Regions from separate parts of the Rossellomorea sp. GCM10028870 genome, predicted to be linked through region 3. Evidence: riboswitches for the same ligand, from Rfam matches in the RefSeq annotation. Region 3 holds a riboswitch; each other region holds the start of a gene.
What was found. A riboswitch is a leader RNA that binds a small molecule or an ion and turns the genes downstream of it on or off. The one in region 3 is predicted to bind S-adenosylmethionine.

Region 1: another riboswitch for S-adenosylmethionine. It lies ahead of ACFQWC_RS06885 (methionine biosynthesis PLP-dependent protein); the one in region 3 lies ahead of ACFQWC_RS20645 (methionine ABC transporter ATP-binding protein).
Region 2: another riboswitch for S-adenosylmethionine. It lies ahead of ACFQWC_RS14560 (methionine ABC transporter ATP-binding protein); the one in region 3 lies ahead of ACFQWC_RS20645 (methionine ABC transporter ATP-binding protein).

Annotation. Positions count from the first base shown of each region.
Region 1 is NZ_JBHTGN010000001.1:1,310,266-1,318,355, reverse strand. Features, by position in the region: gene ACFQWC_RS06890 (tryptophan--tRNA ligase) at 1-996, shown strand, start outside; SAM riboswitch class I at 1,216-1,325, shown strand; gene ACFQWC_RS06885 (methionine biosynthesis PLP-dependent protein) at 1,421-2,542, shown strand; gene metC (cystathionine beta-lyase) at 2,535-3,719, shown strand; gene ACFQWC_RS06875 (bifunctional homocysteine S-methyltransferase/methylenetetrahydrofolate reductase) at 3,735-5,585, shown strand; gene metH (methionine synthase) at 5,566-8,090, shown strand, end outside.
Region 2 is NZ_JBHTGN010000003.1:129,213-137,302, reverse strand. Features, by position in the region: gene ACFQWC_RS14605 (acyl-CoA dehydrogenase family protein) at 1-1,140, shown strand, start outside; gene ACFQWC_RS14600 (SDR family NAD(P)-dependent oxidoreductase) at 1,290-2,069, shown strand; gene ACFQWC_RS14595 (ArsR/SmtB family transcription factor) at 2,102-2,404, shown strand; gene ACFQWC_RS14590 (arsenate reductase family protein) at 2,517-2,873, shown strand; gene gcvH (glycine cleavage system protein GcvH) at 3,002-3,385, shown strand; gene ACFQWC_RS14580 (YusG family protein) at 3,815-4,051, shown strand; gene ACFQWC_RS14575 (toprim domain-containing protein) at 4,228-4,587, shown strand; gene ACFQWC_RS14570 (thioredoxin family protein) at 4,593-4,907, shown strand; gene ACFQWC_RS14565 (SCP2 sterol-binding domain-containing protein) at 5,158-5,508, shown strand; SAM riboswitch class I at 5,608-5,714, shown strand; gene ACFQWC_RS14560 (methionine ABC transporter ATP-binding protein) at 5,867-6,889, shown strand; gene ACFQWC_RS14555 (methionine ABC transporter permease) at 6,886-7,554, shown strand; gene ACFQWC_RS14550 (MetQ/NlpA family ABC transporter substrate-binding protein) at 7,570-8,090, shown strand, end outside.
Region 3 is NZ_JBHTGN010000006.1:9,090-17,179, forward strand. Features, by position in the region: gene ACFQWC_RS20630 (M20 family metallopeptidase) at 1-498, opposite strand, end outside; gene ACFQWC_RS20635 (MetQ/NlpA family ABC transporter substrate-binding protein) at 511-1,347, opposite strand; gene ACFQWC_RS20640 (methionine ABC transporter permease) at 1,359-2,021, opposite strand; gene ACFQWC_RS20645 (methionine ABC transporter ATP-binding protein) at 2,011-3,036, opposite strand; SAM riboswitch class I at 3,149-3,253, opposite strand; gene ACFQWC_RS20650 (glycerol-3-phosphate responsive antiterminator) at 3,887-4,456, shown strand; gene ACFQWC_RS20655 (MgtC/SapB family protein) at 4,501-5,022, opposite strand; gene ACFQWC_RS20660 (lamin tail domain-containing protein) at 5,416-8,090, shown strand, end outside.

The DNA.
Region 1 (8,090 bases), on a different contig from region 3:
AAAAAACAAGTTCTGACTGGTATCAAACCAACAGGCAGGATTCATTTAGGGAATTATATTGGCGCCATTAAACCGGCATTACGATTGGCAGAGAATCAATCCTACAACACCGCTTATTTTGTTGCGGATTATCATGGGTTAACGAAGATACATGATCAGCATGAAATGAAAGAACTATCTTATGGAGTGGCGGCAGCTTGGTTAGCATTAGGGTTGGATCCTGATCGAGCGATTTTTTACCGTCAATCTGATGTACCTGAGATTTTTGAATTAAGCTGGATCCTCGCTTGCTTTGCACCGAAAGGATTAATGAACCGGGCCCATGCATATAAATCAATAGTTGAAGATAATCAAAAAAGGGGCAGAGAAGTAGATGCAGGGGTCAACATGGGCTTATTCACCTACCCGATATTGATGGCGGCGGATATCCTTCTATTCCAAACGGAACTGGTTCCTGTCGGTAAAGATCAAATTCAGCATGTCGAAATTGCAAGGGACATTGCAGAAAACTTTAATAAGCAATATGGCGAAACATTTGTTCTTCCCGATTATGTGATACAGGAAGAAACATCTGTTCTACCGGGACTTGATGGACGAAAAATGAGTAAAAGCTATAACAATACCATCCCATTATTTGAAGAATCAAAAAAGCTTCAAAAACTAATCAATAAAATCAAAACAGATTCTTCACCCCCTGAGGAGCCTAAGGATCCTGAATCGTCCGTCATATTTTCGCTTTATAAGGAATTTGCAACATCCGATCAAGTTGAAGAAATGAGAAGGAGATTTCAAGGCGGAATAGGGTGGGGAGAAGCGAAAAAAGAGCTATTCCAAGTCATGAATTCATTTATCGAGGAACCTCGATCCAAATATGAAGAACTAATAGCCAACCCCAAGAGGCTGGATGCCATTTTAAAAGAAGGAGCCGATAAAGCAAGAGAAAAGACGATTCCATTTATGAAAGAAATTAAAAGGAAAATGGGTATCTTTCATTAAATAAAATGAATCGCTCTATTTTTTGAATTCAGCCATTCATCTGGAGTTGATTGGAGGGAATGTGCGGACCTCTGCAAGAATATAGAAGCAGACGAAAAACGGCTCAAAAAGTTGCGTCACTATGTATGCTTCATTTTCGGATAATTCATAATTCTCATTGACATTTGTTCTTCTTTGTTATAAGTTATGGGAAAGTTATTTTTCACAAAATCATATAGTTTCTTATCAAGAGAGGTAGAGGGACTGGCCCGAAGACACCTCAGCAACCAGCCACAGTTTTAGGTATGGTGCTAATTCCAGCAAGTTGATGTCAACTTGGACGATAAGAGGGAGAACGAACGTACAAAACCTTCTTATTTTCATTAAGAAGGTTTTTTTGTTTTTTCCCTTTTCGTTTACAGGGAAAGAAAAGGAGAGAAGAATATTGAAAAAACATATTGATACTTTGCTTGTCCAGGCGGGAAACCGGAAAGATCCTGCAACGGGTGCTGTGAGCCTACCCATTCATTTATCGACTGCTTATGAACATAAGGGGATTGGGCAATCGACAGGCTATGATTACACAAGAACAGGAAATCCAACCCGCGCAACCTTAGAAGACACCCTCACTCAATTGGAAGAAGGGCACAGAGGGTTTGCCTTCAGCTCGGGGATGGCAGCGATTCAGGCAATCCTTAGCTTATTTTCCAGCGGGGATGAATTGATTGTTTCGAAAGACCTATACGGCGGGAGCTACCGTTTGTTCGTACAGTATGAAGCACAATATAGTATCAAATTTCATTTCGTCGATACAAGTGATGCCGGCTCCATAGAAGAACAAATTTCTAAGAGAACAAAGGCCATCTTTCTTGAAACGCCAACCAATCCATTAATGAATGAAGCAAGCATTTCTGAGGTTGCTGGAATCGCAAAGTGTAACGGGTTGCTTTTAATTGTCGATAATACCTTCTACACACCTGTTCTTCAAAAGCCACTCACTGAAGGAGCAGACATAGTTATTCACAGCGCCACGAAATACTTAGGGGGCCATAATGACGTGCTGGCAGGTGTTGTGGTTGTAAACACAGAGGAGCTGGCGGGAAAAATCTGCACCATTCAAAATTCCATCGGCGCGGTTCTCTCACCATTTGATTGTTGGCTTTTATTAAGAGGGATGAAAACCCTTAGTCTCCGAATGGCTCAACATGAAAAAAACGCAAGAAAACTAGCAAAATATCTTGAAGGGCACGAATGTGTAACGGACGTTTTATATCCGGGAAAAGGCGGCATGCTTTCCTTTCGAATCGCAAAGGAAGAATGGGTGGATCCCTTTCTCAAACACTTAAAAGTTATTACGTTTGCTGAAAGTTTAGGAGGGGTTGAAAGCTTTATCACCTACCCCGCAACCCAAACACATGCAGACATTCCCGAAGAAGAAAGAAATAGGTTGGGTATCTGCAACAGGCTCCTGCGGTTCTCTGTAGGAATTGAATTTATTGATGACCTGATTGAAGACCTGGAGAATGTATTTCAACAATTGGAAAAAGAGGTGCTTACGTATGAGTAAAAAACCATTTTCACTTCAGACGTCACTCATTCATTCTCACGGATTTGATAAAGAAACAGGAGCGGTCTCTACACCGTTACATCATGCTACAACCTTTCACCAACAGGATTTTGATCAATATGGAACATATGACTACAGCCGTTCGGGAAATCCGACGAGGGAAACTGTTGAAGAAACGATAGCGGAATTGGAAGGTGGAGTAAGAGGCTTTGCCTTTTCATCAGGGATGGCGGCAATCTCCACAAGCTTTTTATTATTATCGAGTGGCGACCACGTTCTAGTATCAGAAGAAGTGTACGGTGGGACATACAGAATGATTACAGAGGTCCTCACTAAATTTGGGATTGAATATTCATTTGTGAACATGAAGGATCTTCATGAAGTGGCTTGTTCAATTAAACACAATACGAAAGTGATTTATATGGAGACACCTTCCAATCCGCTTCTGAACATCACCGATATTGAAGGAGTCGTGAAGCTTGCCAAGGCGAATGGATGTTTAACGTTTCTGGATAATACCTTCATGACTCCCCTGCTGCAAAGACCGATCAGCTTAGGTGTTGATGTTGTTCTTCACAGTGCCACTAAGTTTCTTGCCGGACATAGTGACGTCTTGGCGGGGCTCGCGGTAACGGGAAATGAAGAGATTGCCAGGAAGCTTGCTTTCTTGCAGAATTCTTTCGGTGCGGTCCTCGGTGTCCAGGATTGCTGGTTGCTCTTAAGAGGGCTGAAAACACTGCATGTACGATTGAAGGAATCATCAGAATCCGCTTATAAGATTGCGAGCTTCTTAGAAAAGAGAAAGGAAGTAGAAGAAGTGTATTATCCAGGCTTGAGCTATCATCCCGGTCGTGAAATTCAAGTCCGACAAGCAGAGGGTCCTGGAGCGGTTCTTTCCTTCCGGTTAAAGGGTGCAGAGGAAGTGAAGCAACTCATACAAAATGTAAACATTCCCGTATTCGCCGTAAGTTTAGGAGCTGTTGAATCAATTCTATCCTATCCATCAAGGATGTCACATGCTTCTATGCCGAAAGCTGAACGGGAAAGGAGAGGGATTACTGATGGTTTATTACGATTATCAGTAGGACTTGAAAACGTGGATGAATTGATTAACGATCTTCATAAAGGTTTAGATAGTATTCAAAAGACCAACCGAAACAACGTTATAAATTTATAAAAAGGAGGGAATGTCATGAAGCCGTTGCTAGAAGCACTGAAAGAGAGAATCTTGATTGCAGATGGGGCCATTGGAACGTTGTTGTATTCATATGGAGTGGACAGATGCTTTGAAGAATTGAATCTTTCCCACCCAAATGAAGTGTTGAAAGTCCATAAGGAGTATATTGATGCAGGAGCAGATATCATTCAGACCAATACGTATGGAGCCAATTATCAAAAGCTTTCCAGATACGGATTGGAGGATTCGGTTAAGGAAATAAATACAGCTGCAGTGCGTCTAGCAAGAAAAGCCGCTGGTGTTAACACCTATATTCTGGGGACCATCGGGGGAATCAGGGGCATTAAACAAAATGTGTCGCTGGAAGAAATCAAAAGAAGCTTTCGGGAACAGCTTTACTGTTTATTATTAGAAGGTGTAGATGGCATCTTGCTTGAGACCTATTATGATTTCGAGGAATTAACCACGGTTTTAAACATTGTCAAACGTGAAACGGACATTCCTGTCATTGCTCAAGTTTCTCTACATGAAACAGGAGTTCTTCAAAATGGAATGGAGATAAAAGACGCACTTCAGCAATTAGAATTATTAGGGGCCGATGTTGTCGGTATCAATTGCCGCATGGGGCCATTTCATATGGTGAACTCATTAGAGGAAGTTCCATTACCTAAAAGGGCATTTCTTTCCGTCTATCCAAACGCCAGTCTGCCAAACTATGAAGAAGGTCGATTCTATTACTCTGCTGAGCCTGATTACTTTGGGGATATAAGCAATGAGTTGCGACTGCAAGGTGCAAGAATCATTGGAGGCTGCTGTGGAACCACACCTGATCACATTCGTTCTGTAGCAAGCAGATTAAAAAGCCGTGAGCCTGTTAAAGAGAAAGTGGTGAAAGCAAAAAAGGTTGTTCAGTTATCATCACCTTCAATCAGGGGAAACTTGCTGCATGAGCATGTAAGAGAAAAGAAAACACTCATTGTTGAACTCGATCCACCTAAACATCTCGACACAAAGCTGTTCTTCCAAGGGGCTGAGGCATTAAAGAAAGCTGGAATTGACGCACTCACGCTTGCTGATAATCCGTTAGCATCTCCTCGTATTAGTAATGACGCCATTGGGAGTCTGGTCAGGTCCAAATTTGATCTTACACCTTTAGTTCACATCACTTGCAGGGACCGTAACCTGATAGGACTTCAATCCCATCTTATGGGATTGCACACGTTGGGCATTCACAATATTTTAGCGATTACGGGTGACCCGGCGAAGATTGGAGACTTTCCTGGGGCAGCATCCGTTTATGATTTATCTTCCCTTGAACTTATTGAACTCATCAAACAAAACAATGAGGGGATATCCTTTTCCGGTAAGTCACTCCGGGAACGTACTCAATTTTCAGTAGGAGCGGCCTTTAATCCAAATTTCCGTCATTTAGACGCTTCTGTAAAAAGGCTTGAAAAGAAAAAGAAAGCCGGAGCTGACTATTTCATTTCTCAACCGATCTTTGGGAAAGAACAGCTGATTCAAGTACATGAAGCTACGAAGCATTTAGATGTTCCGATCTTTATCGGAATCATGCCATTAATCAGTTCGAGAAATGCTGAGTTTCTCCATCATGAAGTACCGGGAATCAATGTTCCAGAAGAAACAAGAAAAAGAATGAAGGAAGCGGGAAGTGATCCTGTAGTTGCAAGAGCAGTTGGAATGGATATTGCAAAAGACTTACTTGATACAGCAATAGATCTTTTTAATGGGATTTATCTTATCACGCCTTTTGTCAGGTACGATATGAGCATTGAACTGATTCATCATATACAAGAGAAAACCAGCACAGAAAGAGAGGTTCCCTATGGCCATCACTTTGTTTGAAGAACAGCTTAGGAAAAAAATACTCGTACTCGATGGAGCAATGGGAACGATGCTTCAACAAGCGAATTTATCCCCAGAGGATTTTGGTGGAGAAGAGCTTGAAGGATGTAATGAAAATCTGGTTTTAACAGCGCCGGAGGTCATCTATCAGATTCACCTGGAATATTTGAAAGCAGGGGCTGATGTGATTGAAACGAATACGTTTGGGGCAACCCCCATTGTGTTGGACGAATATGATATAGGATCTAAAGCATACGAAATCAATAAAGTAGCAGCTGAAATCGCCAAAAAAGCAGTAGAAGATGTCTCAACTTCCGAGTGGCCCAGGTTTGTTGCAGGATCTCTCGGTCCCACTACCAAAACCTTATCTGTTACAGGAGGGGTAAGCTTCGATGACTTAGTAGACAACTACCGGGTTCAAGCAGAAGGTCTTCTCGATGGAGGAGTCGATGTCCTGTTACTTGAAACGAGTCAGGATGCGTTAAATGTAAAAGCAGCAAACCTCGGAATTCGAACTGCTTTTGAATCAAGAGGGAAAGTGATCCCCATTTTGTTATCCGGAACCATTGAGCCTATGGGCACTACACTCGCCGGCCAGAACATCGAAGCATTTTATTTATCCCTTGAACATTTAAACCCTTTGGTAGTTGGTCTAAACTGCGCAACAGGACCTGAATTTATGCGTGACCATATCCGTTCCTTATCAAGCTTAGCCACTACCTATGTAAGCTGTTATCCGAATGCAGGACTTCCTGATGAAGAAGGAAATTACAATGAGACGGCTGATTCACTCAGTATAAAGATGAAAGGTTTTGCTGAGAAAGGCTGGGTGAATCTTGTTGGAGGGTGCTGTGGAACGACACCGGAGCATATTCGTGCCCTTTCAAATGTGGTAAAGGGATTACCTCCTCGTAAACCCAATGAGTCTCACCCTCATGCGGTGTCGGGAATTGAAGCGTTCGTCTATGAGGATGCAGACAGAAGACCGATTCTGGTCGGAGAGCGGACGAATGTCATCGGTTCACGTAAATTTAAACGATTGATTGCAGAAAATAAGATAGAAGAAGCGTCAGAGATTGCGAGAGCACAAGTGAAAAATGGAGCTCAGGTGATCGATATCTGCCTTGCAGATCCCGATCGTGAAGAAGTAGATGATATGAATGTATTTATCCAGGAGGTTGTGAAAAAAGTAAAAGTTCCACTTGTCATTGATTCAACGGATGAGAAAGTGCTAGAGACCGCTTTAAAATATTCTCAAGGGAAAGTAATCATTAACTCGATTAATCTTGAAGACGGAGAGGAGCGGTTTGAGAAGATTACAAAGCTGATGAAGGAATACGGAGCGGCGGTTGTAGTAGGGACGATTGATGAAAAAGGAATGGGTGTATCAGTCGCACGTAAGGTAGACATTGCCCTTCGTTCACATAAACTGTTAACAGAGAAATATGGGGTTGCCTCAGAAGACATCATCTTTGACCCTCTCGTATTCCCTGTGGGAACAGGGGATCAGCAATATATCGGTTCAGCCAATGCCACCGTTGAAGGGATAAGACGGATTAAGGAAGCCTTACCTGAATGCCCTCATATCTTAGGGGTTAGTAATGTTTCTTTTGGACTGCCTCCTGTCGGAAGAGAAGTCCTCAATGCTGTGTATCTTTATCACTGTACAAAAGCGGGCCTTGATTATGCCATAGTCAATACGGAAAAACTAGAGCGCTTTGCCTCTATTCCTGAAGAAGAAGTTCGAATGGCGGAGAAACTCTTATTTGAAACGACGGATGAAACCCTGGCTGAATTTACAGCATTTTATAGAGGGAAAAAGAAAGAAGTAAAGGTACCCGTCAATACTATGAATCTAGAGGAGAGACTGGCTCATTATGTGGTGGAAGGGACGAAGGAGGGACTGATTGCCGATTTAAATATCGCCTTGGAGAAATATGATGCTCCCCTGGATATCATCAATGGCCCCCTTATGGCCGGAATGAGTGAAGTCGGAAGATTATTTAATGATAACCAGCTGATTGTAGCGGAGGTATTACAGAGTGCCGAAGTCATGAAAGCATCCGTTGCTCATTTGGAACCACATATGGAACAAACGGAAAGTTCATCTTCGAAAGGCAAAGTGATCTTAGCTACGGTTAAGGGGGATGTTCATGATATCGGTAAGAATCTCGTTGATATTATTCTCAGTAATAATGGATATAAAGTGATTGATTTAGGCATTAAAGTGACCCCTCAGGAACTGATAGAAGTTATACGGGAAGAAAAGCCGGATATCGTAGGTTTGTCCGGGCTCCTTGTGAAGTCTGCCCAACAAATGGTCATTACTGCTCAAGATTTAAAACAGTCTGATATTTCAGTTCCTCTTGTAGTAGGTGGTGCGGCACTCACCCGAAAATTCACTACGAATAAAATTGGCCGGGAATACGATGGGCTGGTTCTTTATGCGAAGGATGCAATGGATGGACTTGGCATCATGAATAAGATTCAAAATGAAGAAACAAG
Region 2 (8,090 bases), on a different contig from region 3:
GTTTCAACTGGGCCGGAAGAGAAGAAAATGGGTATCAAAAGCTCATCCACCCGTACATTAATCCTGGAAGATGCTGAAATTCCAGTGGAAAACCTTCTTGGTGATGCAGGGAAAGGCCATATCATTGCTTTCAATATCTTAAACATCGGCCGTTATAAATTAGGGGTAGGAGCTGTCGGAGCGAGTAAACGTGCATTAGAGGTAACGGTACAATACACGAATCAACGTCAGCAATTTAAAACCCCAATTTCTGCTTTCAACCTGACAAAAGAAAAACTGGCAACAATGGCGTCTAAATTATATGCAGCAGAAAGCTCCGTTTACCGTACAGTAGGATTGTTCGAGGATCGCATGAGCAAGCTTACGGATGAAGAAGTGAAGAACGGAACAGAAGTGGCAAAATCAATTGCAGAATACGCGATTGAGTGTTCACTGAATAAATTCTTCGCAACAGAAGTACTGGATTATGTAGTCGATGAAGGTGTTCAACTTCACGGAGGATACGGATTCATGCAGGAATATGAAATTGAAAGAATGTACCGTGACTCCCGTATCAACCGCATTTTTGAGGGAACAAACGAAATCAACCGCCTTCTGGTTCCTGGCACGTACCTTCGTAAAGCAATGAAAGGTGAACTTCCATTACTTCAAAAGGCACAGGCCCTTCAAGAGGAATTGATGATGCTTATGCCTGAAGAAGTAGGAGATGAGCCACTGGCTCAAGAAAAATACCTTGTGAAAAACGCGAAGAAAATCGGCTTGATGCTATCTGGTTTAGCGGCTCAAAAGTTCGGTAAAGCCCTTGAAAAAGAACAGGAAATTCTTGTGAACATTGCCGATATCGTTTCGAACGCATACGCGATGGAATCCGTTGTTCTTAGAACAGAAAAAGCCATTCAAAAAGGTGGAGTAGAGAAAGCTCAGCAAAAACTTCTTTACACACAAATCTTCTGTCAAGAAGCATTCAATGAAATCGAACAACATGCAAAAGAAACGCTGGTAGCAACTGAAACGGGTGACACACTGCGCATGATGCTATCCGCACTCCGTAAATTCACCCGCCATACACCGATCAACGTGATCGCAGTCAAACGAGCGGCATCTGAAAAGCTGATAGACGCACAAAAATATACAGTTTAATTAAGTAGTTTAAGGGACGGACCTCTGAAATGGAGGTCCGTCCCTTAATTTTGTTCATAACTTGACATCTACAACTCAATTAATTATTATATGTTTAAACACTTAAACGTTTAAGTGTTTAAACATTAAAGATAAGGTGGTAATCATAGATGAATAAAACAGTATTAATTACAGGGGCTTCAAGTGGTATAGGCTTGCACTTTAGTCATAAATTTGCAGGTTCAGGTCATGATGTGATTCTTGTAGCAAGAAGTGAGGAGAAGCTTCGTATTCTATCAAAAGAAATTAAAAGTAAGTACGGTGTGAAAGCATATGTCATACCATCAGACCTTTCCAAACCAGGAGCATCGGAAACGTTATATGAGGAAGTCAAAGCAAAAGGGATCCAGGTGGATTTCCTAATCAATAATGCAGGATTCGGATTGTTTGGGGAGTTTGAACGAACTGAACTATCCAAAGAACTGGACATGATTCAAGTGAATATCACTGCCCTTACAGAGCTAAGTAAGTATTTTGGAAAAGAAATGGTGGGCAGAAATAGTGGACAAATTCTGAATGTAGCATCAACAGCAGCATTCCAGCCGGGTCCGTTAATGGCCGTTTACTATGCAACAAAAGCGTATGTCCTTTCATTTTCAGAAGCCTTGGCGAATGAATGGGCACCGCACGGAGTGAAAGTAACCGCTTTGTGCCCAGGAGCTACCCAAACGGGGTTCAGTGATGCAGCTGACCTGAAGTCTTCAAAACTATTTCAGTCTGGTGTGATGAGTGTGGAAGAAGTGGTAGATGAGGGATATAACCAAATGATGACGAAGAACAAAACAGTTATCATCCCAGGTTTCAAAAATAGAATGCTGACCCAGTCCATCCGTTTTATGCCGAGGAAAATGGTCACAAATATTGTTCGCAAGGTGCAAGAACGGGTATAATTGAATGTGAATGAGTTTGAAGGGAGAAGACTATGGGTCAAAAAGCAATTGATACATTTCGTGCTTGCATTCCATTATTTCAAGCGCTAAGTGATCCTTATCGTCAGGACATAATATTACTTCTTGCCGAACAAGAACCTCTTACGGTTAATCAGATAACTGAAAATCTAACTTTATCCCGCCCTGCTGTTTCTCATCACTTAAAGATCCTGAGAGATCAACAATTAGTTTCTTTAGAGCAAAAAGGAACCCAGCGCTTCTATTCTCTTGAATTGGATAATGCAACTGTCCTACTAAAGGAACTGGTTGAAACGGTTGAAAAACAATGTGAGTAATGTTTCACAAAAGAAGGATAATAAAGAATATTGTCGAATGTAGAGATAGATTCGAGCAATGTGTATTCTGGATGGGGACTCCCCATCCAGATAAATGAAAGGTGGTGGAATGATGTCGTTGTCTTTTTATTCATATCCGAAGTGTGGTACGTGCCGGAAAGCAAAGAAGTGGCTGGAAGAAGAAAACATAGCATTTAATGAAATACATATCGTTGAAACCCCCCCTACAAAAGACGAGCTTAAAAACCTACATGAAAAGAGCGGATTACCTCTTAAGAAGTTCTTTAATACAAGTGGTAAAAAGTATCGGGAATTAGGCTTGAAAGATAAAGTAAACTCGGCTTCCGATGAGGAATTATTAGAAATACTTTCCACGGACGGGATGCTGATCAAGCGTCCAATCACTACGGATGGAAGTAAGGTGACAGTTGGTTTCAAGGAAGAAACCTTTGAAGAAACCTGGAAGTAAAAAGAGGTCTGGGATTACCAAATCATGGACAATGAAAAAGTTTCATTATTCATGCTAGGTTTTCTTGCTTTTTTAATGAAAAGTGTGTCAATATTAGGTTGTATAACTAGCATTTGGAGGGATAGAGAATGAGTACACCGAAAGAACTTCGTTATTCTGAAGAACATGAGTGGGTCAAAGTTGAAGGGGAAAATGTACGAGTGGGAATCACATCATTTGCACAATCTGAACTGGGCGATATCGTATTCGTTGAGTTACCAGAGGTTGGAGATGAGATCAAAGCGGACGAGCCGTTCGGTAGTGTTGAATCGGTTAAAACCGTTTCTGAGCTATATGCACCTGTATCCGGTAAGGTGGTAGAAGTGAATGAAGAGCTGTCTGATAGCCCTGAGTTCGTGAACGAATCACCTTATGAAAAAGCTTGGATGATCGTTGTTGAACCTTCAGACGTTGGAGAAGTAGACAAGCTTATGACAGCTGAACAGTATGACGAAATGATTAATGAAGGATAATTTCTACCATGCACCTTGAGAATTTCTCAAGGTGTTTTGTTTTTTATTTTGGGCACCATATGAGTAGACGTTTTTTATAAGAAAGCTCTTTTCGCAACAATTGTTGTTCTTAATATATAGACTGCCAGTGCTGTGTGATTCAGTGTGAACTAGGTGGTGAGGGGAAGTTCTCCTCTTTCAGCTAGTATTCGAACGAGCAACCCAGCTTAGCAGAACGGGGCCTCATGCTTAGAAGGTTGATTGGAGCGGAAGGTGCTCGACTCCTGCGGGAATAGCGGGAAAGTTGAGACCCCACAGGGCAAAGCCCGAGGAGGCTCAACTCACGCCCCGCGGAAAGCGAGCACCTGGAGCGGAAATCAACCACTGCACGCTTTATTAAAACAACAAAGTTTACGAAAAATGCCTTCTAAAAAGAAAGGATGAATACGTATGGTGCTCAAGCCTAAGAAATTAGATGTAACCAACAGGGTGACAGGAAAACTGAAAAATGGTGAAGTAGAACTATATTTGGATAATCAGCCAATCGGCAGAATGGCTTTACCTCTTGATGGATTAAGCATGGAGCCAAACTTTGAAGCAAAAGAAAATAAAATTTATCAAAGCTACACTTCCACGGAAGGCGATCAAGCAAGATACACAGATTGTGATGAGGGTGGCTGGTGTTAGAAATGCTCATGGTGCCAGATTCGACAATGAATCTGGCACCATTTGTATAAGCAGATAGGCAAACCACTTGCGCATTTTTTTATAAACATGAGAAAATATAAGTAGAAAGTGGACATCATCTCTTGTTATTTGAATATACTATCGTAATCTTATTTCTGAAAGATAAGGTGATGATCATGATGGAACTTGACGAAAAAGTAATCATTGTCGAAGGAACAACTGACAAACGAAAAGTGAAAGATATCATCAAAGAACCGATTGAAATTATTTGTACAAACGGGACCATTAGCATTACGAAAATGGACGAACTCATTGATGCATTATTGGAAAGGGATGTCTATATCCTCGTAGATGCTGATGATGCAGGTGAAAAATTACGAAAGCAATTTAAACGTGAGTTTCCTGAAGCTGAACATTTGTACATTGATCGTATGTACAAGGAAGTGGCAGCAGCTCCCGAGTATCACCTGGCGTCTGTCCTGATTGGAGCCAATATAGACGTTCATAAAGAATATTTAGGAAAAAGGATGATCTAGTTTTGATTGAGGTAAGTAATACCGAAGCATTAAACGATCTGATTGAAGGCCATACGCTTGAAGCCGTTTACCTTTATACACCGATGTGTGGCACCTGTCAGGTGGCAAGTAAAATGATTGACGTAGTGGAAAAGCTTCCGCAATCTTTTCATTTTGTGAAGGCCAACTTGAATTATTTGCCCCAATTTGCAGAAGAACAATCCATCGAAAGTGTACCCTGCTTGCTTTTATTTAAGGATGGAGTCGAGTGGGAGAGGATTTATGCCTTCCAATCCGTGCCATTTCTATATGAAACCTTAAACAAGATCACTGATCGTTAGAGGGATAAGAGACCTTTTGGGAGAAGGTCTTTTTTATATGTCTCTTTCTAAACGATTTTCTTTCTACAAACGAAGACATATTTCTCGGGAAATATTGCGAATGGCATCATTTTTTGACTAGTATCCATCCAAATTCTTACTGTTCGACAAATTAGATGAATACGTTCAAAACATGTCGAGAAAGTATAAAAGGGAAAAATACCTAAAAGTGGAATTGTAATAATATAGAAGTTTCACTGGGAGGGTATTCATGCGAATATATTTAGAGGAATTAGTAGATCAGTGTCATTCAAGATATCACTTACGACTCTTATTTCCAGACAGCCCATTTGTTCTTCATTTTGATTGTGGAAAAGATTTGTACGGTATTTCTATTTCGAGCAAGGGATGCGATGTATTAGATGATTTGAGTGAAGACGCTCATTTCGTAATTGAAGGAATGGAGGAAAAAGTGGTTTCCCTACTCACAGGGGAAGAACGGTTGTCTCAACTGATCGAAGCCGGGGTACTTGAAATCAGAGGAGGGTATCGACCGCTTCTATTTGTTGAATCTGTCCTTTGGCTTACGAGGTCAAGGGGAAAAGAGCCGGTAAAAGTTTAAAAAATAATTGACACACTCTATAACCGATGATAGAATCTCTCTTGTAGCAAATTTTCAGAGTCTTTAACTATTTAAAAAAATTTAATAATCGATACTTTACTCTTATTAAGAGAGGTGGAGGGACGTGCCCTATGAAGCCCGGCAACCGTCAATGAAAATTGAAATGGTGCCAATTCACTCAAAGCATATGCTTTGAAAGATGAGAGAAAGGATAGTCCTATATGATTATGCCTTTCTGCTTATCGCAGAGAGGCATTTTTTAATGATTTAGAAAAAGATGACGGGAAAATGCCAGCTATGTGCAACCATAATCTTGATTAAACAGGTCGTTTTACTCCGAAAGAAGGTGGAATACAACATGATTACCATTTCAGATGTGAAAAAAATCTATCAATCCAAATCGGGTCCAATTTCAGCCGTTGATGGCGTCAATATCGAGATTGCCCAAGGAGAAATTTTTGGAGTGATTGGCTATAGTGGAGCAGGTAAGAGTACGCTGATCCGCATGCTCAATGGTCTCGAAGTTCCTACAGAAGGAATAGTGGACGTGAATGGTCAAATCGTTTCCCGGGTAAAGGGTAAAAAACTGCGGGAAGCAAGACAGTCGATAGGCATGATTTTTCAACACTTTAATCTCCTCTGGTCTCGTACAGTATTAGAAAATATACAGTTCCCATTAGAAATTGCTGGAGTACCAAAGAAAGAGAGACTCCATAGAGCCAATGAATTATTGAAGCTTGTAGGATTGGAAGGCAGGGGAGATGCCTATCCTTCTCAACTGAGCGGCGGACAGAAACAACGAGTGGGGATTGCAAGATCCCTTGCTAACAATCCCGATGTCCTTCTATGTGATGAAGCTACTTCCGCTCTAGATCCACAAACAACTGATTCCATTCTTGATTTATTGGTGGATATTAATAAACGCTTAGGGCTGACGATTGTCCTGATCACTCATGAAATGCACGTGATTCAGAAGATCTGTCACCGTGTCGCAGTCATGGAACAAGGAAAAGTCGTGGAACTCGGGGATGTATTGGAAGTGTTCCGAAATCCACAAGAGCAAGTGACAAAGCGTTTCGTGAGAGAAGTCTCGCAAGTAAAAGAAACGGGTGAAACCATTGATCACCTATTGATGCAATATCCTAATGGGAAAGTGTTGAAATTTACTTTTGTCGGTGAATCAACTGAGCAACCGCTTATCACCACTCTGATAAGGAAGTTTGACTTAGACGTAAACATCCTTCAAGGACAAATCTCCCAAACTCAAAAAGGTGCCTATGGAACGTTATTTGTTCACCTTGATGGGGATGAACGGACCATTAAAGATGCATTGACGTTTGTTCAAACGCAACTGGTTCAAGTGGAGGTGTTAAGAGGATGATTGAAAATTTATTTCCAAATGTAGATTGGGAGAAGATGTGGGAAGCAACCCTCGAAACCCTGTATATGACCGGGATGTCTGTAGTGATTACCTTTGTACTCGGAATGATCCTTGGGATTTTGCTCTTCCTCACCTCTAAGGAAAATCTATGGGATAACAAACTGACATACACGATTACAAGTGCAGTCGTAAATGTGTTCAGATCGATTCCATTCATTATATTGATCGTGTTGTTAATTCCGTTCACCAAGTTTTTATTGGACACAATCCGTGGAGCGAATGCAGCTTTGCCGGCACTGATCATTGGAGCTGCTCCGTTTTACGCCCGTATGGTAGAAATTGCTTTAAGAGAAGTGAACAAAGGCGTCATCGAGGCCGCGAAAGCGATGGGGGCGAAAACGAGCACAATTATCTGGAAAGTCCTGATCCCGGAATCCATGCCGGCTTTGATTTCAGGAATTACAGTAACAGCGATTGCTCTCGTTGGATATACGGCAATGGCCGGGGTCATCGGAGCAGGCGGTTTAGGAAACCTGGCCTATTTAGATGGCTTTCAACGAAGCAGGGAAGACGTGACGCTCGCCGCAACCATTATGATCTTACTCATTGTGTTTGCGATTCAAATATTAGGTGATTTCTTTACAAATAAATTAGATAAACGGTAAAAGGAGAGAAATATCATGAAAAAATGGGTAGCAGGAGTTATTGCAGCAACAAGCATTTTTGGATTGGCAGCATGTGGGAGTAATTCAGAATCAGGAGGAGGCAGCGACGAGAAAGAATTAGTGGTTGGAGCTTCCAATATTCCTCACGCTGAAATTCTTGAACAAGTGAAGCCTTTATTAGAGGAGAAAGGTATCAATTTAGAAATTGAAACGTACCAAGACTATATCTTGCCAAATAAAGATCTGGATAATGGGGATATTGACGCAAACTATTTCCAACATGTACCGTACTTAGAATCTCAAAAAGCGGAACACGGTTATGATTTTGAAAATGCTGGCGGCATTCACATTGAGCCGATTGGCGTTTATTCTAAAAAGTACAAATCCCTTGAAGAGCTGCCTGAAGGTGCAACGATTCTAATGAGTAATTCTGTAGCAGATCACGGACGTATTCTTACGTTATTAGAAGAAAAAGGTCTTATTACATTGAATGATGGAGTAGACAAGACAAAAGCAACGCTGGAAGACATTAAAGA
Region 3 (8,090 bases):
GTTGAACGGATGGACCATCATGCAGGCATCCACTCCTTCGAACAAGCCCGCCTTAACAAAACTGCCCTTCGCACTTCCATTCGGACCGCCTTCCTCGGCAGGAGTCCCGAACACGACCACTTCCCCTCCTGTTTCATCGAGTACGGACGACAGGGCGATGGCCGCCCCGCAGCTTGCCGTCCCGATGATATTGTGACCACAGGCGTGACCGAGTCCAGGCAGGGCGTCATATTCAGCCAGGTAGCCGATGACCGGCCCTTCTTTTCCTGAATGTTTGCGTGCCACAAAGGAAGTCTCATGGCCCGCCACTCCCCGTTCAATGGAAAATCCGTTGGCTGCAAGGAGGGTGGTCAAGGTCTCTGAAGCAAAGAACTCTTCGTTACCGATTTCAGGATTGTCGTGGATCTGATGGCTGGTCGACACGAGTTTCACAGCCAGTTGATCCACTGCCGAGAGGATGTTGTTCTTACGATGGGCAATCGCTGCTGGTTGACTCATCTCTTTTCCCTCCTAATGCAATTCACTGACCGGCACGAATGTCGGGATCAGGGAATCTTTGTATGTTTTCTTGATATGTTCCGCTACGTCATCTTCCTGATAGAGCTCAACGATCTTTTTATAGGTCTTATTGTCTTTCTCTTTTTCCTGGGCAGCTATGATATTGATGAACGGCTTGGATTCCGCCCCTTCGATATAGATACTATCATCAACCGGAATGAACCCAGCTTCAACCGCCACACCATTATTGATGATCGATGCCGCCACATCCGGCAGTACCCTCGGTGTCTGGGCAGCGACGACCGGTGTGAATTCAAGGTTTTTCGGGTTTTCTTTAATGGCTTCGAGACCCTGTGACTGATCAAATCCTTTTTTCAGTTGTATCAAGCCTGCTTCCTCCAGTAGGAGAAGGGCACGGCCAAGGTTCGTCGCCTCTTGAGGAACGGCTACTTTACTGCCTTTCGGTAAGTCTTCTACCGATTGATATTTTTCCGAATAGATTCCCATCGGCGCGATGATCGTCGAGCCGATCGGTACAAGGTCCAGATTATGTTCTTCAACGAATGAATCAAAATACGAAATCGTCTGGAAGGCGTTCAGGTCGATATCCCCATCGGCCAGCGCCTGGTTCGGTCTCACGTAATCGGCAAACTCCACAATCTCGATTTCAATCCCTTCCTTCGCTGCTTTCTCCTTCATATACTCCCAAATCGGCACCCCAGATCCATTCACTCCGACTTTCACGACTTCTTTTTCACCTGAGCCGGATGCACTGTCTCCCGAGCAGCCGCTCAAGATAAGGGTGATTAATAGAATGGCGATACTTGCCAGGCTGATTGATTTTTTCATATTCCTCTCTCCTAACGTCTCCTGATGATTTTTGATAATGTATTCCCTGCTGTCTGCAGTCCCTGCACCATCACGATTAAAATGATGACGGTCACGATCATGACGGATGTTTCAAATCGCTGATATCCGTAAGCAATGGCGAGGTCCCCGAGTCCACCGCCTCCGACTGCCCCGGCCATGGCCGATGCTCCGACGAGTCCGATGGTCGCGATCGTAATATTCAGGACCAGTGTACTCAGTGCTTCCGGAATGAGGATCCCGAAGATGATCTGCCACGGCCCTGCCCCCATGGACTCCGCCGCTTCAATGACACCCGGTTCCACTTCAAGGAGCGAGCTCTCTACCAGTCTTGCAATATACGGTGCTGCAAATACGACAAGCGGTACCACGGCTGCCGCCGTTCCGATCGATGTGCCCACTACCAATCTTGTAAAGGGGATGATGGCCACCATCAAGATGATGAACGGGATCGAACGAAATACGTTGATGATGCTGCTCAATACGGAAAAGACGACTTTATTTTCAAGTAAGTGCCCCTTCCGCGTGACAACGACGATGATGCCGAGGGGAAGCCCAATCAACGTTGCAAATAGAAGGGAGAATGACACCATCGCCACGGTATCCCATGTCGCTTCAATAATTCTTGGCCAGAATAATTCCCAGTTAACTTGCACGCTTCTCCACCTCGCTTACGAATAATCTGTTCTTCCAATAATCCAGGATCTCTTCCGTCTCTTTCTTGCTGCCAATGATCTGTACGATGAGATTCCCGAACGGCTTACCTTGGAGTTCCGTGATCTGGCCGAATAACACATTGATGTGGGCATCGAATTTCTTTGCCGTTTCGGAAAGGATCGGCGTGCCCGTCGAATCACCCTTGAAAATGAGGCGGCAGATGCGCCCTTCTTTGCTGTCATTCAATTTGTCGAGAACCGATGCCGGCAGCTGATCATTCATGACACTCTTCACAAAGTTTTTCGTCGTCGGGGTCTGCGGGTTGGAGAAGATATCGAAGACGCTTCCCTCTTCAACGATTTCTCCATTTTCCATGACCGCGACCTTATCGCAGATTTCCCGGATGACCCCCATTTCGTGAGTGATCATCACAATCGTAATGCCATACTCCGCGTTGATTCTCTTTAATAAATTCAGAATCGATTCCGTCGTCTGAGGATCAAGTGCGGATGTTGCTTCATCGCAGAGTAGAATCGAAGGCGACGTCGCCAGGGCTCTTGCTATCCCCACCCTTTGCTTCTGCCCTCCTGACAGTTGATCCGGGTAATGCTTCGCTTTATCTTCAAGTCCGACAAACGCGAGCAATTCCTTTACTCTCTCGCTGATCTTTTCTTTTGGCCATTTTGCAAGTTTCAGAGGATAGGCGATATTCCCTGCCACCGTCCGGGATTGAAACAGATTGAAGTGCTGAAAAATCATCCCGATGCGGTGACGCTCCTGTCTCAGGTCGATTGCTGACTGATCTTTCAGGCTGCGCCCCTCTATGAAAATATCACCTGATGATGGTTTCTCTAAAAAATTGAGACAGCGGACAAGCGTGCTTTTTCCCGCCCCGCTGAATCCGATCACGCCATAAATCTCTCCCTTCTTCACTTCGAAGGAAACATTCTTCAAAGCGGTGAATGGGCCATCCTTCGTCTCGAATACTTTCGTAACATTCTGAACTCTGATCATATAAGACTTGCTCCTTTCGCTATGTATACTTCTTGTTGACGATCATGGCTCAAATAAAAAAGTGCCCCCCTTCATAAGAAGAGAGGCACAAAAATATGTATATGTCCCGCTCTTCTCATCTTTCAAGTCACATGACTTGATGGAATTGGCACGGTATTCATAAGAACCCGTTGCCGAGGTATCACAGGGCCAGTCCCTCCACCTCTCTGGATAAGAAGATATCGCTTTATTAAGTTAAAGTTATGATGCGTTTTAGCATTAGGGTAATGGTAAATGATTATAATTGGTTTGTCAATCCGGTTTTTGAATTAATTGTATTATGTTGGACAAACCGGGGACGGTCCTTACTCTACTTTTTGGCTTTAAGAGAAATTGAGATTAGTCGAAAGAAGAAGATAGAATCGGAATCTGCCACACTCTACGATAAAGAAAAATAAGCGGAGATTTTCCGGTTACATTCAGTTTGGAACTAGATTTGAGGGGAAATAAGCGGAGGTTTTCCGGTTATACAAAAAAAAATCACCTCTTATTGTACTTTTAGAGTCAATAGGCGGAATATGTCCCCTTATTTCAACCTTTTTTAATCGTCATGGCGAATTTAAGCGGAATATTTCCGTCTATTGATTAGCTCTGATGCTTAACCGGATCTCACTACCGATAATTGTGCTAGTCATCTTTTAACAGGCAGTCTAATATATTCACCTATAAAGGTACGACCCACACTCTCTAAAGGAGCGACCAATATATCGTCAATTCTCAGATCATCGCCTCCATTAAAGAAGAATCCCCAAACAACTATGCTATACTAAAAGAAAAAACAATATTCAGATTATTAAAAGGGGCCAATTCCATGAAACCTAACATTATCGACATCGTCCAATCCCAGGTCATCGCTTCCATCAAGGAAGAAAAGGACCTCGACAAAGCCATACAGTCAAACGCCAACATCGTGTTCATCCTAACCGGCAGTTTGATTACAATGGAAGGGTATTTAAAAAAGCTGAAGGAAGCCGGTAAAACCACGTTCATACATATTGATTTCATCGATGGGCTGTCCAACACGAAAAGTGCCATTAAATACATAGCAGAAATCTGGAAGCCCGCTGGCATCATCACAACGAGGAGCAACCTGATCAAATATGCAAAGGAAGAAGGATTGATGACGATCCAGCGCCTTTTTCTTATCGACCGCAATGCCCTTGACAAAGGAATTGATATCGCACAGAACTGCAAGCCGGATGCGATTGAAGTCCTTCCTGGTCTCATGCCGTCCATCATTGACAAACTGACGGCCATGACTACGCTGCCCATCATCGCTGGTGGCCTGATCAGTAATAAGGAAGATATTCTGAATGGACTAAGAGCCGGTGCCCTCGCCATTTCTTCAGGTGATCCGAAGCTCTGGAATCTGGATGTTTAACCAAAAAAAGAGCTCAACCACTGGGAGTTGAGCTCACTCTTTATTTACGTGCCAACCTTTTCTTCTTCCTCCTCTGTCTTACTTTTTTTCCGTGTCCATGGAAGAGGAAATGACGTGATTTCATGCTCTTCAAAGAAGTTTCCTATTTTCGTAATGATGAAGGTTACAAATGTTGCGAAGATGACAATGGAATAAAACCCGGCTCCGATACCAATCCCGATTCCCCCAACGTAGAAAATCATCGCAGCTGACGTCAGTCCTTTCACCCGCAATCCATCTTTCAGGATCACGCCCGCTCCAAGGAAACCGAGTCCCGATACGATCTGCGCCGCCAGACGAAACGGGTCCATCACTTTTCCGCTGTCCGGTTGACTGAGCATATTCGCCCCTTCGATGGAGACGATCGTGATCAATGTACAGGCCACCGATACATACGTATATGTTTTTAACCCGGCTGGTTTATTTTTCGATGTCCTGTCCCATCCGATGATGAACCCTAATACAGCACTCACCAAAATCCGGAAATAGATATCATGCTGCCAGAAAAATTCCGTTGCCTCATTCATGTAATGCGCCATGCCGCCATCCTCCTTAAATGAAAAAGAGATCGCGCCACAAAACGAATGCCTGATTTCTCCACTCCATAGTGAAAAAACCATACAGTTCGCTTCATAGGTGATCTCTTCTCCTCTTCCTACCAAGCTTCATTCCTCTTAATATTCCTTTTATCATACACCAATCAGCCAACCATTTCAATGATATATCTAAAAATTCTAAATTTTACAGAATGTGCATTGCCACTCTGAATCCCCCATTGTATGATGGAGTTAGTAAGATTATATAGCGGGTAGAGATGAGGAGAACCCTGTGTCAATTCGTGTGTACGATGATCGTGCACTCCATTGCCATGGGGTTCTTTTCATTTATACATAAATACCATTTAAAAGGAGGAAATGAAGTTGAAAAACAGATCTATCACCCGTATAGCCGTCCTTCTTGCTTTAGGAATCGCAGGACTCTTATTGCTTCATGCTCACAGCGCAAACGCGAAAGAAACCAATCCGCCTCTTGTCATCACGGAAATCGTCACCAAATCCGCAGGCACCGGTCAGCCCTTTGAGTACGTCGAAATCTATAACACCACCTCAGAAGCAATCAATCTACAAGATTATGAGCTCCAATACTTCACTAGTAACTTCTCAAGCCCCGCTAACCGATGGCCCATCGACGACAAAATCATCCAGCCGAAAGAATCCCTGGTCCTCTGGTTAAAGAAATTCGCTTATCCTGATGTACCGCTGTGGGACTTCAACTCCAACTATGACATGTATCTCACTCCCGATGACGTATACGAAATCAAGCTGACGACATCCGGTCAGGGTTTGCATGACAGCAGCCTTCGCCAGGTAGGGATTGCGGATGCGGAGGACAATATTCTCAGTACAGCGCTCATTAATGATGGGGTAGTTGATGGCATCACTAACCGAAGTATCATTTACAAGGCCACTATCTCAGCTGCAATGGAGAAGCTCGGAAACGATGAAGAACCGACTCCTGCCAGCCTGTTGAGTGAACAAGTGACTGGTCCTGCGACACCAACCAACCTGACTGCAACACCCGCCAACCAATCAATCACCCTTGAGTGGGAAGCTTCAGAAGGTGCAGTCTCCTATACGATCTACCACCCTGATGGAACGACCACTTCAACGGACACGACCACTTCAATCATGGATGGATTGGAAAATGGTCAGGCATACACATTCCGGGTGACGGCTGTCGACCCGGAAGGAAACGAATCCCCGGCCACAAAAGAAGTCCGGGCTGTCCCACAGGAGGTCGTGGACAGTGAAGCCCCTGCTACCCCAACCGGACTGAAAGCAACTCCAGGCAGTGATCATGTCAAGTTATTGTGGAACGCCAATACAGAACGTGATCTTGCAGGTTACCGCGTCTACATTAATGGAACATTTTACGGTACAGTCGCCCCTGACATGAAGAGCTTGATTATCTCCCCTCTGGAATTGAACAGGGAGTACTCTTTCGAGGTAACGGCACTCGATCAAGTCGGAAACGAATCGGAAGCTACAGCACCACTCGTCACAGGACCGACAGAAAACGTACCGACACCCAACCTACTGATCACCGAATTGATTCCGAACACCGATAACTATGCAGGCTATGATGCCTTCGAATATTTTGAGCTTTATAACAACAGCCCGGACCCAATCGACCTGAAAGGGTACCGATTCGCTTCCTATAACTGGGATGAAGAAATCGGGGACACTCACATACTAAAGCCTTGGGATACAGTGGTGATTTGGACTAGAAATACAGCCATCAACCCTATTTCCCAGGAAGCATTCAATTATAACTATTTCTATTCGTACAGTAGCAAATATCTTCAAGAAGAGGATACGATCGTCCTCGGGGATATCGCCGGCCTGGTCAACGGCGGCAATACACTGACCGTTTATGACCCTGATGGACTCGAAGTCGTCAGAGCCGAATACTCTGGAGAGGACGTTTCTCTAAAACAAACCGTCACCTATTCCTATCCAAAGGATAATACCCGGACAATGGAAAAATTGGCAGCCGGCCAATATCCGACACCGGGATGGGTTGTGGAAGATCAAGCACCGGATCGCCCCGTGTCAGATGAAGAAGCACCGGAAACACCGACCAACCTTGAGGCATCAGCGGGGAACGGTGATGCCGTTTTGACCTGGGACGCTTCAACTGAATCAGATCTATACCGTTATCACATTTACAAAGATGGGGAACTTGAATTCTCCATAGATCCATCCCAGACATCATTTACGCTCTATACGTTAGTTGGTAATCAAACATACACGTTACAAGTGAGCGCGGAGGATACATCAGGAAATGTATCGGAAAAATCAGATCCTGTACTAGTCACTCCTGAACACCAGATCATCACCCAGCTGGAACGGTGGGAACATGAAAAAGATCCTGCCTACCAAGGTTTGTGGGATATCAGTTCGGACGGTCCGGTGATCGCTGGACTTTCCCAAGGGCTCGTGCCTCAAGGATTGACCTATTATGCAAAAAAAGACTGGCTGCTTACCGTCAGCTACGTCGATGATGGGATTCGGCCTGGTACCATTACCGTAACAGACCGAAAGACGGGAGAGGTGGTGAAGTCCGTTGTCCTTTACAATACGGACGGCACACCGTATACCGGTCATGCAGGCGGTGTGACCGTTAGTCGTGATCACGGCTGGGTGGCATCCGAGAATCACTTATTCAGTTTTAATTTAAGCGACATGGTACAGGCAGAAAATAACGGGGAAATCCAGTTCACAAGACAGATTCCATTACCGGTCGAAGCCGCTTATACCGTATATGATGAAGGCATCCTCTGGGTCGGGGAATTCTATGAGGCAAACGCCTACCCGACCGATCCATCTCATCATATTGAGAACCGGGATGGGGAAATGCATTACGCCTGGATGATCGGCTTTGATTTGGAACGGAACAACGACATGCTTAGTGAAGAGCATTGGAATGGATCTCCTGACCATGACGCGGTGCCGGATTACGTTCTTTCTACGACAGGAAAAGTCCAGGGAGCCATCATGCAGAAGGCTGCAAGGAATGGCGTCACTCTCAGTAC